DNA from 2 places in the Staphylococcus ureilyticus genome. Region 2 is predicted to be linked to the other one. Evidence: riboswitches for the same ligand, from Rfam matches in the RefSeq annotation. Region 2 holds a riboswitch; the other holds the start of a gene.

Region 1 (8,299 bases), 810 kb from region 2:
TAATGTTAAAGGAATTTATGGAGAAAACTACGATGTATTAAAGAAAGCACATAAACAACTACATTCTGTGAAAGTTTCACAAAATCCACGTCATTATACAATTAAAAAAAATAAAAATGATGAAGGCTATCTCGTGTTGCCAATGCCTTATAGAGATGGAATGAAAGCTTATACAGACAAAGGCAAAACATTACCAGTTAAAAAAGGCAATGGTATCATGACAGTAATTCCTGTAGAGCAAGGACAAAAGACAATTACACTTAAATATACACCGCCCCATACATGGTTATTAGTAATAATAAGTATTATTGGAATCATTTTAAGTTTCGTTTATACAAAATGGATTTATATTAAAAAATAATATCATCTTCAAATTGATTACAAAATATAAAAAAGAAGCAGTTCCTAGTCGGAACCGCTTCTTTTTTATGACTTTTATGCTGATTAACGAATTTCTTTAATTCTAGCAGCTTTACCACGTAATTCACGTAAGTAATATAATTTAGCACGACGTACTTTACCGCGACGTTTAACTTCAATTTTTTCGATTTTTGGAGTGTGTAATGGGAATGTACGTTCCACACCTACACCTGAAGAAATCTTACGTACTGTGAAAGTTTCTGAAATACCTCCACCGCGACGTTTGATTACAACACCTTCGAATACTTGGATACGTTCGCGAGTACCTTCAATAATACGTACGTGAACTCTTAAAGTGTCACCTGGACGGAATGAAGGTAAGTCTGTGCGTAATTGTGATTGTGTTACTGCTTCGATTAATTTGTGATTACTCATTATTTTTTCTCTCCTTCAACCTATGTTCTTGCCTAGACAAATATATAGCAGCGGATCATAGTGATTTTCGTGTGTCGCACACTTAAATTATGTTAGCACACTGTTATTCATTTTTCAATTGCTTTTTGTATCTTTCTAAAATATCTTTGTCTTTATCAGTAAGTGAATAATTTTCTAATAAATCTGGACGCTTTTCCCATGTACGTATCAGTTTTTGTTCATGACGCCATTGATCAATATGCGCATGATTCCCTGACAATAATACCTCTGGTACGTTCATATCTTGATAGGAACGTGGTCTGGTATATTGTGGAAATTCTAATAATCCATCCTGAAAAGAATCATCTTCATGTGATTGTTGATTACCTAAAACACCTGGAATTAATCTTACAATTGCATCGGTCATTACCATCGCAGGTAATTCTCCACCTGTTAAAACATAATCTCCCATAGAAATTTCATCCGTAACTAAATGCTGACGGATACGTTCATCATATCCTTCATAATGCCCACAAATAAAAACTAAATGTTCGGAATGACTGAGTTCCTGTGCAATTTCTTGATTAAATGGTCTACCTTGTGGGCACATTAAAATCACGCGTGTATTTTCTGTTTTTTCAATATTCTTCATCGCATTAAATATAGGTTCTGGTTTAAGCACCATACCTTGCCCACCACCGAAAGGATAATCATCTACTTGATTATGCTTATTTTCAGCAAAATCTCTAAAATCAACAGTATTAATTTGTAGCATTTCCTTATCTTGCGCTCTTTTTAAAATCGATTGATTTAATACACCGTCAAACATTTGAGGGAACAAAGTTAAATAATCTATCTTCATTACTCCAACAGTCCTTCCATAGGCGTAATATCAATACGTCTACCTTCAATATCTATATGTTTAACAACATCTTCTATATATGGTATAAGATATTCTTTATCCCCTTTGACAACCCATACATCATTGGCACCCGTTTCAAAAATTTCTATCACTCTTCCAACAGGAGTTTCATTATCATCGAATACGGTACAACCAATAATATCTGAGTAATAGTATTCGTGCTCCCCTAATTCAATTTCTTCATGATCTCGTTCTTGTAATAGGATTTCACCTTTTAAATGCTCAATATCATTAATATTGTTGATACCTTCAAAGGTCAACATGTGCAAGCCTTTATGCATACGATATGTCGCAATTTTCAATTCTATTGTTGGTTCGTTTTGACGTTCTATCATCACAGTTTCACCTGGTTGAAAGCGTACATCTGTAAAATCTGAGTGAGATTTGACTTTAATTTCGCCTTTTATACCATGTGTATTGATAATTTTGCCTATTTCTACTTTCATATAAGCTCCTCCGATAATGTATATGTATCATTGAAATTCGTTATTTTTTATTTTTCGACTAAAATAATTATAACATGAATTGTTAGTATTATTTTAAACCTTCTCTATATGTTATGAGCTAAAATATTGTATAAATCATCTTAAGTCATTCTTGATCAATGTATTCACTCGTATAAGCCTACTAAATTGTTGATGTTGCTTTATATAAATGATTACCGGTATGCTAATTTAAAAGGCTGGGACAAACGAATTGTCTCAGCCTTTTATGATTATATTGGCATGCACAATGGTTAACATTCAACCATAGTCATCCATACCGAGATGAGTCGTCGAAATCATTTTAAATGACTACGATTTCCACGACTCTCTCTTTTTTTAAAATTTTTATGTGCTAATAATGACGATTATTTTTGATCGTCAAATTTTTTCAAGATACCTTCTCTTGATAAGATGTTGTGTACAGTATCTGTTGGTTTAGCACCATTTTTCAACCATTTTAATGCTAACTCTTCGTCAATTTTAACTTCTGGAGCATTTACATTATTTGGATTATAAGTTCCGATTTGTTCGATGTTACGACCATCACGTGGCGCACGAGCATCTGCTGCTACGATACGATAGAATGGATTTCTTTTTGAGCCTAAACGTGTTAAACGTAATTTAACTGCCATTTATATTCTCTCCTTTGATTGTTCTAATTTTTATTTTCTACAAGAAATAATATTAACAGTTATCTAGAAGTTTGTAAAGAGTTTCTTCTTTACCATTTTATACTTTTAATCACTTCATTGTACCAATATTATTTTCGATATCATCGTAAACTTGACATTAACTATTAAACACTATAAATTGAAAATAAATTAAATATTAAATGCACTAGGGGTGTTTTTTAACTGAGATGAGATTTACTCAAACCCTTTGAACCTGATCTAGTCCATACTAGCGGAGGGAAGTGTTACAAAAATAACAAAGCTATATCAACATATTAACTATAGATTGTAGATTTTTAGTACACAGCTTCTCTTATGGAGGTTGTGTATTTTTTTATTTAATAAATGATTCTAGGAGTGAAATGATGAGTAAAACAATACTTATAACTGGTAGCAGTAGAGGATTAGGCGCATCCATTGCAAAAACTTTAGGTAGCCAAGGGCATCATGTAATTATCAATTATTTTCAGAATAAGACATTAGCAGAAAAGGTTGTAGACGAAATTGGTCACGAACATGCAATTGCGATTCGTGCTGATGTCACAGACAGAGCACAAGTAGATCAATTAATTGCAGAAGCCACCAATCATTTTGGAAAAATAGATGCTGTTGTGAATAATGCGCTTATAGGGTTTAAATTTGATCCTTCTCGCCAAAAATCATTTAAAGACTTAAATTGGTCAGATTACCAACAACAAATTGACGGCACTCTAAAAGGCGCTTTTAATGTAACCCAAAGTGTTATCGACCAATTTATTGAGCATAAATCAGGTACTATTATATCTATCGGAACGAATTTATACCAAAACCCTGTCGTTCCCTATCATGAATATACTACCGCTAAATCAAGTTTAATCGGTTTTACAAGAAATATTGCTGCTGAACTTGGTCAATATGGCATCAAAGCTAATGTCGTTTCTGGTGGTTTATTAAAAACTACAGACGCCAGTGCTGCCACTTCAGATGAAGTATTTGAATTAATTGAACAGACTACACCATTACATAAAGTAACAACACCACAAGATGTAGCAAATATGGTAGCATTTCTAGTTAGCGATCAAGCTAATGGTATCACTGGTCAAAATATTACCGTAGATGGCGGTTTAACAATGAACTAAAATATGGAGGGCATCAATTATGACGCACGATCAACATCTCAATATAGGTGTATTAATTTACGGTTGTGGCCATCACCAAGCTGCATGGCGTATGCAAGATTCTAGTATTGAACGAATCGGTGATATCAATTATTATCAATCGTTAGCTCGACTATCAGAACGAGGCTTGCTAGATGCTATATTTTTTGCTGATAATCAATCTTTTCCTGCAAAAACGGATAATGACATGCCTGCTTTTTGGTTTGACCCTTTAATGAATTTAGCAGCAATTGCGCAAGTAACTCATAATATAGGTCTTGTTGCGACTATCTCAAGTACATTTTCGAATCCTTTTACTGCTGCAAGACAATTATTGAGTCTTGATCATATGAGCCAAGGACGTGCAGGTTGGAATTTAGTAACATCTATGACGGATTTAGAAGCTGCAAATCATAGCATGTCTAGTTTACCCGCACATCACGAACGCTACAAAAAAGCAGATGAATTTGCATGTGTTATGAATCAACTATTAACATCTTGGAGCTTAGAAGATTTTGTACATGACAAGACACAAGATATTCTAATCAATGCAAATCATATCCATGCCATTAGTCATACTGGAGAACACTTTAAAGTACAAGGACCTTTAACAACACCAAGTAGCCTACAAGGAAAACCTGTTGCTATGCAAGCTGGTGCATCCGACCCTGGTATTGCACTAGCTACGAAATACGCAGATGCCGTTTATGCAGTAGCTTGGAATATACAACAAGCTACTATATTTAGAAAAAGATTAAATCATCAACTGGAATTAGCAGGTAAATCAAAGAACAGTTTGAAAGTCTTTCCAGGACTAGTCACATATGTCGCACCAACATACGAAGAAGCTTATGCTAAAAAGCAAAAACTAGACACACATTTAGCAACTGAAACAGCATTAAATCAATTAGAATTTTTCATTCATCAAGATTGTCATAATTGGGATTTGGATGAACCGGTCCCACCTTTACCACCATTGGAATCTTTTAATGGCCCTAAAGGTCGTTACCAAACTGTATTGGAAATTATAAAAGATAAAAACCCAACTTTACGACAATTGTTAGGCTATCTCAGTGCAGGTGGTGGACACTTGACACTCATCGGAACGCCTGAACAGATTGTTGACGAAATGGAACGTTGGTTCAATGCAGGGGTAGCTGATGGATTTAATTTAATGCCACCAACTTTACCAAATAGCTTAGAAGATTTTGTAGATTACATCATTCCTGAATTACAAAAAAGAAATCTTTTTAGAATACAATATGAGGGTAAGACATTTAGGGAAAATATGAATTTACCTAAATCAAATTAAATAACTTCCCACCTACACATAAAATTTCATCATTTAATATTTTCCATGATTTTGTAACGCGCTGACGCCTAGGGTTATGATATGAACGAGAGACTACTGGCTCGAGCCATATCCCCAGGCAAGCATGCGCGAGCAAAATCTCAATTCATATAAAAAGGACCAATCCATTTTCATACGGATTAGTCCTTTATTCGTAATGAGCCTTATGTTCCACTCACTGCTTTTACAACTATTTTATAGACAATTGTTAAAACGGTAAATTCATACCATTTAACATATTCTCCATTTGCTTACGTTTACCTTTTTTACCTTTGCCGCCACCAGAAAATTGCTTCATCATTTTCTTCATTTCGTTAAATTGTTTCATCAATCTGTTAACTTCTTGAACAGTACGTCCTGAACCCTTAGCTATACGTTTTTTACGTGATACATTTAATGTTTCTGGGTTATTACGTTCATTAGGTGTCATAGATTGAATAATAGCTTTAATATGGTCAATTTGTTTATCATCCATATTAAGATTATTCATCCCTTTCATTTTGTTCATACCAGGAATCATTTTCATAATGTCATCTAATGGACCAAGGTTTTTAACTTGATCTAATTGTTCTAAGAAATCTTCCAAAGTAAATGATGACGTACGCATTTTCTTTTCTAAATCTTTCGCTTTATCTTCATCTACATCTTGTTGTGCTTTTTCTATTAAACTTAATACATCACCCATACCTAATATTCGAGAAGCCATACGTTCTGGATGAAATGGTTCTAAACCATCTAATTTTTCACTCATACCAACAAATTTAATTGGCTTTTGTGTCACTGATCTAATTGATAAAGCAGCACCACCACGTGTATCACCATCTAGTTTAGTCAAGGTTACACCTGAAACTTCTAGCTGTTCATCAAACGATTGCGCTACATTTACTGCGTCTTGACCAGTCATCGCATCAACAACAAGCATAATCTCATCTGGTTTAGTAATTTCTTTTACATCACTTAATTCTTCCATTAATGCTTCATCAACATGCAAACGACCTGCCGTATCAATAATAACAAAATCTAAATGTTCTTCCTTTGCGTGTTTAATGGCATTTTCTACAATTTGTTGAGGTTTTACTTGATCCCCTTCACTGTAAACAGGAATATCAATTTGCTTACCAACAGTTTGTAATTGGTCAATCGCAGCTGGTCTATAAATATCGGCTGCTACTAATAATGGTTTTTTGTTGTATTTTTTACGCATGAGTAATGCTAATTTACCTGCAGTTGTAGTTTTACCTGCACCTTGTAAACCAACCATCATCACAACTGTTGGCGGTTTATTGGCCATCTTGATAGTTGCATTTTCGCCACCCATCAGTTGTGTAAGTTCTTCTTGTACTATCTTAATGACTTGTTGTCCAGGTGTTAATGACTTCATTACATCTGAACCTAAAGCTCGTTCTGATACGGTTTTGACAAAATCCTTTACGACTTTAAAGTTAACGTCTGCTTCAAGTAATGCTAGTCGGACTTCTCGCATCATTAATTTAATATCTGCTTCTGTAACTTTTCCTTTGCCACGGATCTTTTGCATCGTCCCTTGAAGACGATCGGATAATCCTTCAAATGCCATATCATTACCCTCCTTTATACTCTCAATTATTCCAAATCTTCAAGCGTTTGAAGATACTGTTTAATTATTTCTGGCTCATCAATATGCTTTTTGATCGCTTCATATATGTTTTGTCGTTTTTCAAAATTTTGATAAAGGCCTAGTTTCATTTCATAATCTTCTACTAAATCACCAGTTCTTCTTATGTTATCATACACTGCTTGGCGGCTCACATCAAACGTATCTGCAATCTCACTTAAAGAATAATCCTGTAGATAAAATAGTTCTAGATAGTTACGTTGTTTTTCCGTTAATAATGATTGATAAAAATCAAATAAATAATTCATACGTATAGTCTTAATTAAATCATTTTGTGTCATCTGTATGGCCTTCATTCTGTACATCCGTGCTATCTGTATGATCATCCGCTGCATTTGAATCATCAACATTTTGTTCAATCATATCAGCAAACAGTCCATATACATAGCTTTCTGGATTAAATGGTTGTAAATCATCTAATTTTTCACCTAAACCAACATATTTAACTGGTATTTTTAATTCATTACGTATCGCTAAAACGATACCGCCTTTTGCAGTACCATCCAGTTTAGTTAATACAATACCAGTCACATTCGTAACCTCTTTGAATGATTTAGCTTGGGACAAGGCATTTTGTCCAGTAGTAGCATCTAAACAAAGTAGGACTTCATGAGGCGCTTCAGGTACTGCTCTACCTATCACACGTTTTACTTTTTCTAGTTCATTCATCAAATTAGATTTGTTTTGTAAACGGCCAGCAGTATCACATATTAAAATATCTACACCCTTACTTTTAGCTGCATTAATGGCATCATACATAACTGCTGCAGGATCCGAACCTTCTTTTTGACTCATTACTTCTACGCCAACACGCTCTCCCCAAATTTTGAGTTGTTCAATAGCACCAGCTCTAAAAGTATCACCAGCTGCTAGCATCACTTTCTTACCTTCAGCTTGGTAGCGATGTGCTAATTTACCAATTGTTGTCGTTTTGCCCACACCATTGACACCTACCATTAAAATGACATTTAACCCTTCATTTTCAATGTTCATAATTTCTGAGTGTTCATCGTCTTGATGATAGATTTCTACAATTTTTTCTACGATAACTTCTCGCAAATCTTCAGTTTCTGAAATATTACGACGTTGTGCTTCGGTACGTAATTCTTCTACGAGTTCCATCACTGTGTTAAAACCAACATCTGCAGTTATTAACATTTCTTCCAGTGCTTCAAAGAAATCTTCATCAACTTTACGATAACGTGCAATTAAATTGTTTAACTGTTCTTGGAAATTTTCACGCGACTTTTCTAATCCAGCTCTAAATTTTGCACCAAGTTGTTGCGCTTCAATTTCTTCAAAGTCC
Region 2 (8,299 bases):
ATGGACATAAAGTAGTAACGGAAACTGTGTTTGAAAATCGATTCATGCATGTCGGTGAATTTAAAAGAATGAATGCTAAAATCACTGTTGAAGGAAGAAGTGCAAAAATTGAAGGTAAAAGTCAACTTCAAGGCGCTCAAGTAAAAGCAACGGATTTACGTGCAGCAGCAGCACTTATTTTAGCGGGACTAGTAGCTGAAGGAACAACATATGTTACTGAACTAAAGCATTTAGACAGAGGGTATGTTGATTTGCATGGTAAATTAAAGGCATTAGGTGCTGACATCAAAAGAATACAAGATTAATGTTATAATATATTATATTAATAAATTGGAAACAGAGAGAAGTAAAGTTGGAGGAAGCAAATTATGGAAACAATTTTTGACTACAACCAAATAAAAGAGATTATTCCACATAGGCAACCATTTTTATTGATTGATCGTGTTGTAGAATACGATGAAGGTCAACGATGTGTAGCAATTAAACAAGTTTCAGGTAATGAACCATTCTTTCAAGGTCATTTTCCAGAATATGCAGTAATGCCTGGCGTATTAATTACTGAAGCTTTAGCACAAACAGGTGCAGTCGCTATGTTAAATAGCGAAGCAAACAAGGGAAAACTTGCACTATTTGCTGGTATCGATAAATGTCGTTTTAAAAAACAAGTAACACCTGGAGATACTTTGCGCTTAGAAGTTGAAATCACGAAGCTCAGAGGCCCTATTGGTAAAGGTAGTGCTAAGGCAACAGTAGATGGACAGTTAGCATGTAGTTGTGAGTTAACATTTGCTTTACAAGACAAATAATAAAAAATAGTGTTACAGACTGTTTAAAACGGGCTGTAACACTATTTTTTATTTATCTACTTTTTCATCCTTCAGTCTTGGTTTAGATTGCATCATTCTATTAAAGGATTTCTTCAAGTCTTCACCAGATAAACCTTCATCTATTAATTGTTCTAATAAACTTTCAGCATAAACTTGTCTTAATGTGTAAATGTGACATTCACAAACAACAGAAATTGTATTTTCTAATTGAATGATATGTTTAATGGTTGCATCAAATAAAGCTGGATCGTTAGCAGGTCTAGTGATAACGACACGTATGTCTAATAATGTTTCGTTATCCATATATGTTTTCATAGTTTCATAATGATAATCTGAAATGACGATTTCAAGCAACCAGCCAGTGCCACTGTTTTCCTTATTGATGATGACACCATCTTCTAATTCGTACTCAGTTAAACCACCATTTTCTGATACGATTTGAAATCGAACAGCTTTAAATGTTTTCATCGTCTCACATCCATTTAATTAATTTAAACTCTACATAAAATGTATTTATATTATCATTATAACGTAATTTTCTATGATAAAGGTGAAAAAAGTAGAATTTTGTAGTCATTTACTTTTTGAAATTATAAAAACTGTATTTTGACGGAATCATGTGAATTTTTTATGATTTACTTATAGAGGAGGTGACATATGATTAACAGTATTGTCATTGTAGGGAGACTAACAAAGGACCCTAAAATTTATGAGAAGGAAGGTAATAAACTAGCTACATTTTGCGTAGCCGTCCCAAGAAATTATAAAGATAAAAATCAAAAAGTTATTTGTGATTATTTATTTTGTAAGGCATTCGGAAAAATTGCTAATAATGTCGAAAAATATATCAATCAAGGTTCATTGGTTGGTATAACTGGACAAATGCAATCGAGAAAATTTGAAAAAGAAGGACAGATGCATTTTGTATCAGAAATTTTTATTGAAACTATTAAATTTATGTCCCCACGTTCTAAAAATGAAGATGAAACACTTTTTGATCCACTTCCAATAGATCAAAACCCAGATCTTATAAGTCAATTTGATTTTGAAGAAAACGAAATTTATGAAATTGTATAATATTTCAAGCACTCCCAACTCCCCGTTAATTTAACCCATCAAATCTAATATATTTAATCCTACTATTTAATTATACTTCTATCAGGCTATTCTTATTGTCTATTAAATTAACAATAGACAATAGGAATAGCTAAAATACATACTTTATAGGAAAATGTACTTTTATAAGAAGGTAGAAATTTATCTCGAAATAATACAGAATAATCTGATAAATTACAATTTTATTACACTCACTATATTTGTTAAATAGTCACATAAACTTTCATAGCAGTTTTCAACATAGTTGATGATGCTTATATTCTATTTTATAAATGTAATCACCATGTAAAGAAAGGGTGTACTTTTTTATTTGGCTGTAACCTACTACTGTTTTTAAGATGTTATAGTTGTACTTGCAAATTAATCATAACGAAAAAATTATTTACCTTATAGGAGGAATTTTTAAAAATGAAAAAAACAGTATTAGCTTCAACATTAGCAGTAGGTTTAGGCGTAACAGGATTTGCAGCAGGAAACTCAGCAGACGCAGCTGAACAAGGTGTTGACAAAGCAGAATTAGCAAACTTAGCACAATCTAATCCAGAACAATTAAATGCATCACCTGTACAAGAGGGTGCATATAACTATAACTTTAATTATAATGGTACAAATTATAATTTTGAATCAGATGGCCAAACATGGTCATGGAGTTTTGGTGGAGGTTCTAGTGAAGATGTATCATCAGAACAAACAACTTCTGTTGAACAACCTCAACAAGCACAAACTGAACAACCAGCTCAACAAGCTGCTCCACAAACTGAACAAACACAACAACCACAACAAGAAGCAACTACAAAAGCTTCAACTCAATCATCAAGCTCAAATGAAGCTTCAACTAGCTCATCAGGTGTGAATGCACACTTACAACAAATTGCACAACGTGAATCAGGTGGCGATATTCATGCTACAAACCCATCATCAGGTGCTTCAGGTAAGTTCCAATTCTTACAAAGTACATGGGATTCAGTAGCTCCAGCTGAATATCAAGGTCAACCAGCTGCTAACGCACCAGAAGCAGTTCAAGATGCAGCAGCTCAAAAATTATATGATGAAGTTGGCCCTTCACAATGGGTTACAGCATAATATAACAAAATACAATAAAGTTTATTTTTGGAAAAGCTGAGACAATTTAATTGTCTCAGCTTTTTATTGTTATATTAAGTTAGTGCTAATTATGCATGAACGATAGCCAAAGTCCTGCATATTTTTTCTTATAAATAATATGCATCTAGAGTATATAAAGCTAATCATATGTACATTTAACTTAGTTTATAACTGTTGGGAGTACAATCATATTAAAGGTTTTTGTATTACTAGAATGTTTATATAAACCATTTTATTGCAATAGTTGATGTACTTTGATATGTTTTATATAAATACATAATAAAGAAACTACTAGGGGAGCCTTATGGCTGAGATGAGAAATTCAGACCCTTATAACCTGATTTGGTTAAGACCAACGTAGGAAAGTAGCATTCATTAATATTTGGGAAATTGCTCTAATATATATTAATAAACTACATTCCTACGTGGGATGTAGTTTTTTTAATTAGGAGGGCTAAATTTGTTATTTTCACAGGAATTAAAAAAAGCTTCACAACCAATTATTGAGGATATCTATAATGATCCATTTATCCAAGAAATGTTGCATGGTACGATTTCTGAAGAGGCTTTGAAATTTTATTTGAGAGCAGATGCTTCTTATTTAAAAGAATTTGCAAATATATATGCATTGTTAATACCAAAAATGAGTAGATTGGAAGAGGTTCAATTTTTAGTAGAACAAATACAATTTATAGTTGATGGTGAAGTAGAAGCACACGAAATCTTAGCAACATATGTACAACAAAACTATAGTGAAATCGTTCAAGAAAAAGTTTGGCCACCAAGTGGAGATCATTATATCAAACATATGTATTTCAATGCCTATTCAAAAGAAAATGCTGCATATACAATTGCAGCAATGGCACCTTGTCCATATGTGTATCAAGTGATTGCTAAAGAAGCGTTGAAAGACAGTGAATTAAATAAAGACTCAATTTTATCAAAATGGTTTGAATTTTATAGTACGGAAATGGATGAATTGGTAAATATTTTTGATGAATTAATGGACCGATTAACGCAAAATCTTGCAGTTGAAGAAAAAGAAGCAATAAAATCTTGTTTCTTACAAAGTACGATACATGAACGAAATTTCTTTAATATGGCATATATACAAGAAAATTGGTTATACGGAGGTCAAAATAATGAATAAACCTAAGATTGCGTTAACGATTGCTGGAACTGATCCTACCGGTGGTGCAGGTGTCATGGCAGATTTAAAATCATTCCATGCATGTGGTGTATATGGTATGGCTGCAATAACAAGCATTGTGGCTCAAAATACTAAAGGCGTACAACATATTCATAATCTAGATTCACATTGGTTAGAAGAGCAAATGGAAAGTGTATTTTCAGATGAACTACCACATGCTTTGAAAACTGGGATGATTGCATCTAAAGAAATGATGGAGATTATTCAAATGTATTTAAAAAAATACAACAATATTCCATATGTTATCGATCCAGTTATGTTAGCAAAAAGTGGTGATTCTTTGATGGATGATGATGCTAAAGAAAACTTACAAAATATTTTATTGTCTTACGCTACAATAGCGACGCCTAACTTACCAGAAGCTGAAGAAATTACAGGTATTACAATTCATGACCAACAGTCGATTTATCAAGCTGGCAATATATTTATCAATGAAATTGGTAGCAAGGGTGTTGTTATAAAAGGGGGACATTCAAGTGATAAAAATACAGCTATAGACTATTTATTTACACAAGATGATGTGTTTACCTTTGAAGAACCTAGATATGATACAAAACATACACATGGTACAGGATGTACTTTTTCAGCTGTTATTACTGCAGAGTTAGCAAAAGGTAAATCGATGTTCGATGCAGTTCAAAAAGCGAAGAAATTTATTTCACTTAGTATTAAACATACACCAGAAATTGGTTTAGGTAGAGGTCCAGTAAACCATTTTGCATATATGAAGGAAGTTGGTTTAGATGATGAATAATTTAGAAAAATTAAGGGCGGATCAACCGCTTGTCATTTGTTATACAAATGATGTAGTTAAAAATTTTACTGCAAATGGTTTGTTAAGTCTTGGTGCTAGTCCAGCAATGAGTGAGGCGCCTGAAGAAGCACATGATATGCTGACAGCTGCAAACGCTTTGTTAATAAATATTGGTACGTTAACAAAAGAAAGAGAACAAGATATTTTAAAAATCGCCAAAACAGCGAATCATCTTGGCAAACCGATTATATTTGATCCTGTTGCTGTAGGTGCTTCACAATACCGCAAAGATTTTTGCAAAAAGTTTCTCAATGAAATAAAAGTTACTGTTATTAAAGGAAATGCTTCTGAAATTTTAACGTTAATTAATAGCGATACTAAAATGAAGGGAACTGACAGCGATAGTAGTTTAGATTCAGTATCAATTGCAAAAGAAGCACGCAAACACTTTAATACGTCTATTGTCATAACTGGCAAAGAGGATGTTATTGCTCAGAATGAACACATATTTAAACTATCTAACGGATCTCCATTGTTGGCAAGAATAACTGGTGCTGGTTGCTTATTAGGAGCAATAGTAGCAAGTTTTGTTGACTCAGAAACCCCATCTATAAATGCGTTAATAGAAGCGGTCTCTCTATATAATATCGCTGCAGAAAAAGCTGAACAAAATTCAGCAGGACCTGGTAGTTTTAAAGTAGAATTGTTAAATGCATTGTATAATATGACCTTTGAAACTGATATACAATATCAAAATAAGCAAGAGGTGTAATTATGTTTAACAAAGCGTATTTAAAGCTATATTTTATTTGTGGTACACAAGATATACCAAAACAAACATCAATTATAGATGTTGTGACTGAAGCTTTAGAATCAGGAATTACAATGTTCCAATTTCGAGAAAAAGGGGATGGTTCATTAACTGGAAATGCCAAAATTGAACTTGCACAAAAATTATTATCTTTATGTAAAAGTTATCATGTTCCTTTTATTGTTAATGATGATGTAGACTTAGCAAAAGCAATAGATGCTGATGGAATACATGTAGGACAAAATGATGCCAATATTGATGCATTCGCCAGTACATTTAGTAATAAAATAATAGGTCTTAGTGTAAGTGATTTAGAAGAATATCAAGTATCGGACTTAACCAATATTGATTATATCGGTGTTGGACCGATGTATCATACGGGCTCAAAATCAGATGCTAAAGCTCCAGTGGGCCCAGGAATGATTCGAACATTAAGAACTAAAGTTCAAGATTTTCCAATCGTTGCAATTGGAGGTATTAATACAAAAAATGCTCAAATCATTATGAATCATGGTGCAGATGGATTATCAATTATTTCTGCAATCTCGAAAAGTTCAAATATCCAAGAAACTGTACAACAATTTTTACAAACTGTTGAATAATGCGGAAAATTTCTTTTTTTGTTTTCTACTTTCCTTTGAGTATGATAAAATAAATTTTATGTGAATATATCATTAGAGGTGGAAAAATGAAAAAGAAAGCGCTACTACCTTTATTATTAGGTGTAATGGTCCTTTTAGCAGGCTGTGACTACTCTAAACCTGAAAATAGAGATGGATTTTTCTTTAATACGTTTGTAGAACCAATGGACAAGTTAATTCATTGGTTGGGAACAAGTTTCAACAATGATTATGGTTTAGCAATAGTAGTACTTGTATTGGCAATACGTGTTGTATTATTGCCTTTCATGTTATCAAACTATAAAAATAGTCATATGATGCGAGAAAAAATGAAGGTTGCAAAACCGGATATTGATGCAGTTCAAGAAAAAGTTAAGCGTTCTAGAACGCAAGAAGAAAAAATGGCTGCAAACCAAGAAATGATGGAAGTATATAAAAAATACGATATGAATCCAATGAAGAGCATGTTAGGTTGTTTACCAATCTTAATTCAAATGCCAATCATTATGGGCTTATTCTTCGTATTAAAATACCCGTCAAGTGGTGGATTTACGGAACACCCAAATTTCCTTTGGTTTAACTTGTCTCAACCTGATATTTGGATTACAGTTATCGCTGGTATTTTATACTTCTTACAAGCTTTTGTATCAAGTAAGAGTATGCCAAATGAACAACGTCAAATGGGTTATATGATGATGATTATTTCTCCAATTATGATTGTTTGGATTTCTTTAAGTTCTGCGTCAGCATTAGGTCTTTATTGGTCAGTCAGTGCGGCATTTTTGATTGTACAAACTCAAGTTGCCAACATGTATTATTCTAATCTTGCTAAAAAAGAAGTTGCTCCAATGATTGAAGCAATGAAGAATAATAATTCTGAAAAAGCTAGCAAAGGTAAAAACACGCAAGTAGCACCTAAGAAATCTAAAAAGAAATAATGCATTACATCATTAATTTAAATGATAGACCTGGTACATAATATATAGCAGGTATAAAGTTTAGAAGCACTTGAGATGATTATCTCAAGTGCTTCTATTTTTTTATATTTAAAATAAATGTATCTTAGTTTCGAAAGCGCCGTAGCTATCCAATATATAAAGGTGGTCTACAAAGTCTGGAACAAACATACTTGAATTATTAAAAATACCATTCTTTGAAAAAAGTATCGACATAATTTTTCATAAATTCATGTCGTTGTTGCGCTAAATTTTTTGCTGTTTGAGTGTGCATGAGTGATTTAAGTTTAAATAATTTTTCATAAAAGTGTTTTATTGCAGAAGGTTTCCAATCAAAATATGATTGATTAGATTTTTTTATATTATTGGATTGTTGGTCAATCCACATAGGTTCACCAAAATGACCTGCAAATTGAAATGTGCGTGCTATACCAATTGCACCAATCGCATCTAAACGATCTGCATCACGAACAATTTGTCCTTCAATCGATAATTTAACATGATCATTTTTACCATTTTTATAACTGATATGTTCAATAATATGTAACACATTTTGTTGTATTACGTGATCAAGTTCCAAACCATTGAGGAATTGTGCTAACTTTACTTTTGCTTCTTTAGTATTTGTAAGTTTGTTATCGATAGTATCGTGTAAAATACTTGCTAATTGTATGGTGAGTAAATGCCCTTGTTGTTCATTGTTAGCAATATATTCTGCTAATCTTGTTACGCGTTGTATATGTGCAATATCGTGCCCGGTTGTATCATCTTTATGAAAATGTTTCATGTAGTTTTGCGCTTTAGTGATTATATCTTCATTAGTCATATCAAGTTGCCTCCATTTTGAGAAAAAACTAAACTAAATTATTGTTTGAGATTTAATTGTTATAAAATTATAAAA

The links. A riboswitch is a leader RNA that binds a small molecule or an ion and turns the genes downstream of it on or off. The one in region 2 is predicted to bind thiamine pyrophosphate.
Region 1: linked by a shared signal. The riboswitch ahead of MUA21_RS04620 (3-oxoacyl-ACP reductase) and the one ahead of tenA (thiaminase II) in region 2 are both predicted to bind thiamine pyrophosphate.

The regions. Positions count from the first base shown of each region.
Region 1 covers NZ_CP094825.1:944,878-953,176, reverse strand. Annotated here, with positions in the region: gene MUA21_RS04645 (YfhO family protein) at 1-361, shown strand, start outside; gene rplS (50S ribosomal protein L19) at 445-795, opposite strand; gene trmD (tRNA (guanosine(37)-N1)-methyltransferase TrmD) at 899-1,636, opposite strand; gene rimM (ribosome maturation factor RimM) at 1,636-2,142, opposite strand; gene rpsP (30S ribosomal protein S16) at 2,547-2,813, opposite strand; TPP riboswitch at 3,011-3,110, shown strand; gene MUA21_RS04620 (3-oxoacyl-ACP reductase) at 3,218-3,970, shown strand; gene MUA21_RS04615 (LLM class flavin-dependent oxidoreductase) at 3,990-5,300, shown strand; gene ffh (signal recognition particle protein) at 5,548-6,915, opposite strand; gene MUA21_RS04605 (putative DNA-binding protein) at 6,942-7,274, opposite strand; gene ftsY (signal recognition particle-docking protein FtsY) at 7,261-8,299, opposite strand, start outside.
Region 2 covers NZ_CP094825.1:1,759,560-1,767,858, reverse strand. Annotated here, with positions in the region: gene murA (UDP-N-acetylglucosamine 1-carboxyvinyltransferase) at 1-305, shown strand, start outside; gene fabZ (3-hydroxyacyl-ACP dehydratase FabZ) at 369-806, shown strand; gene MUA21_RS08775 (YwpF-like family protein) at 855-1,295, opposite strand; gene MUA21_RS08770 (single-stranded DNA-binding protein) at 1,485-1,904, shown strand; gene MUA21_RS08765 (transglycosylase family protein) at 2,352-3,026, shown strand; TPP riboswitch at 3,331-3,428, shown strand; gene tenA (thiaminase II) at 3,508-4,197, shown strand; gene thiD (bifunctional hydroxymethylpyrimidine kinase/phosphomethylpyrimidine kinase) at 4,190-5,011, shown strand; gene thiM (hydroxyethylthiazole kinase) at 5,004-5,783, shown strand; gene thiE (thiamine phosphate synthase) at 5,786-6,424, shown strand; gene yidC (membrane protein insertase YidC) at 6,511-7,380, shown strand; gene MUA21_RS08735 (HD domain-containing protein) at 7,580-8,224, opposite strand.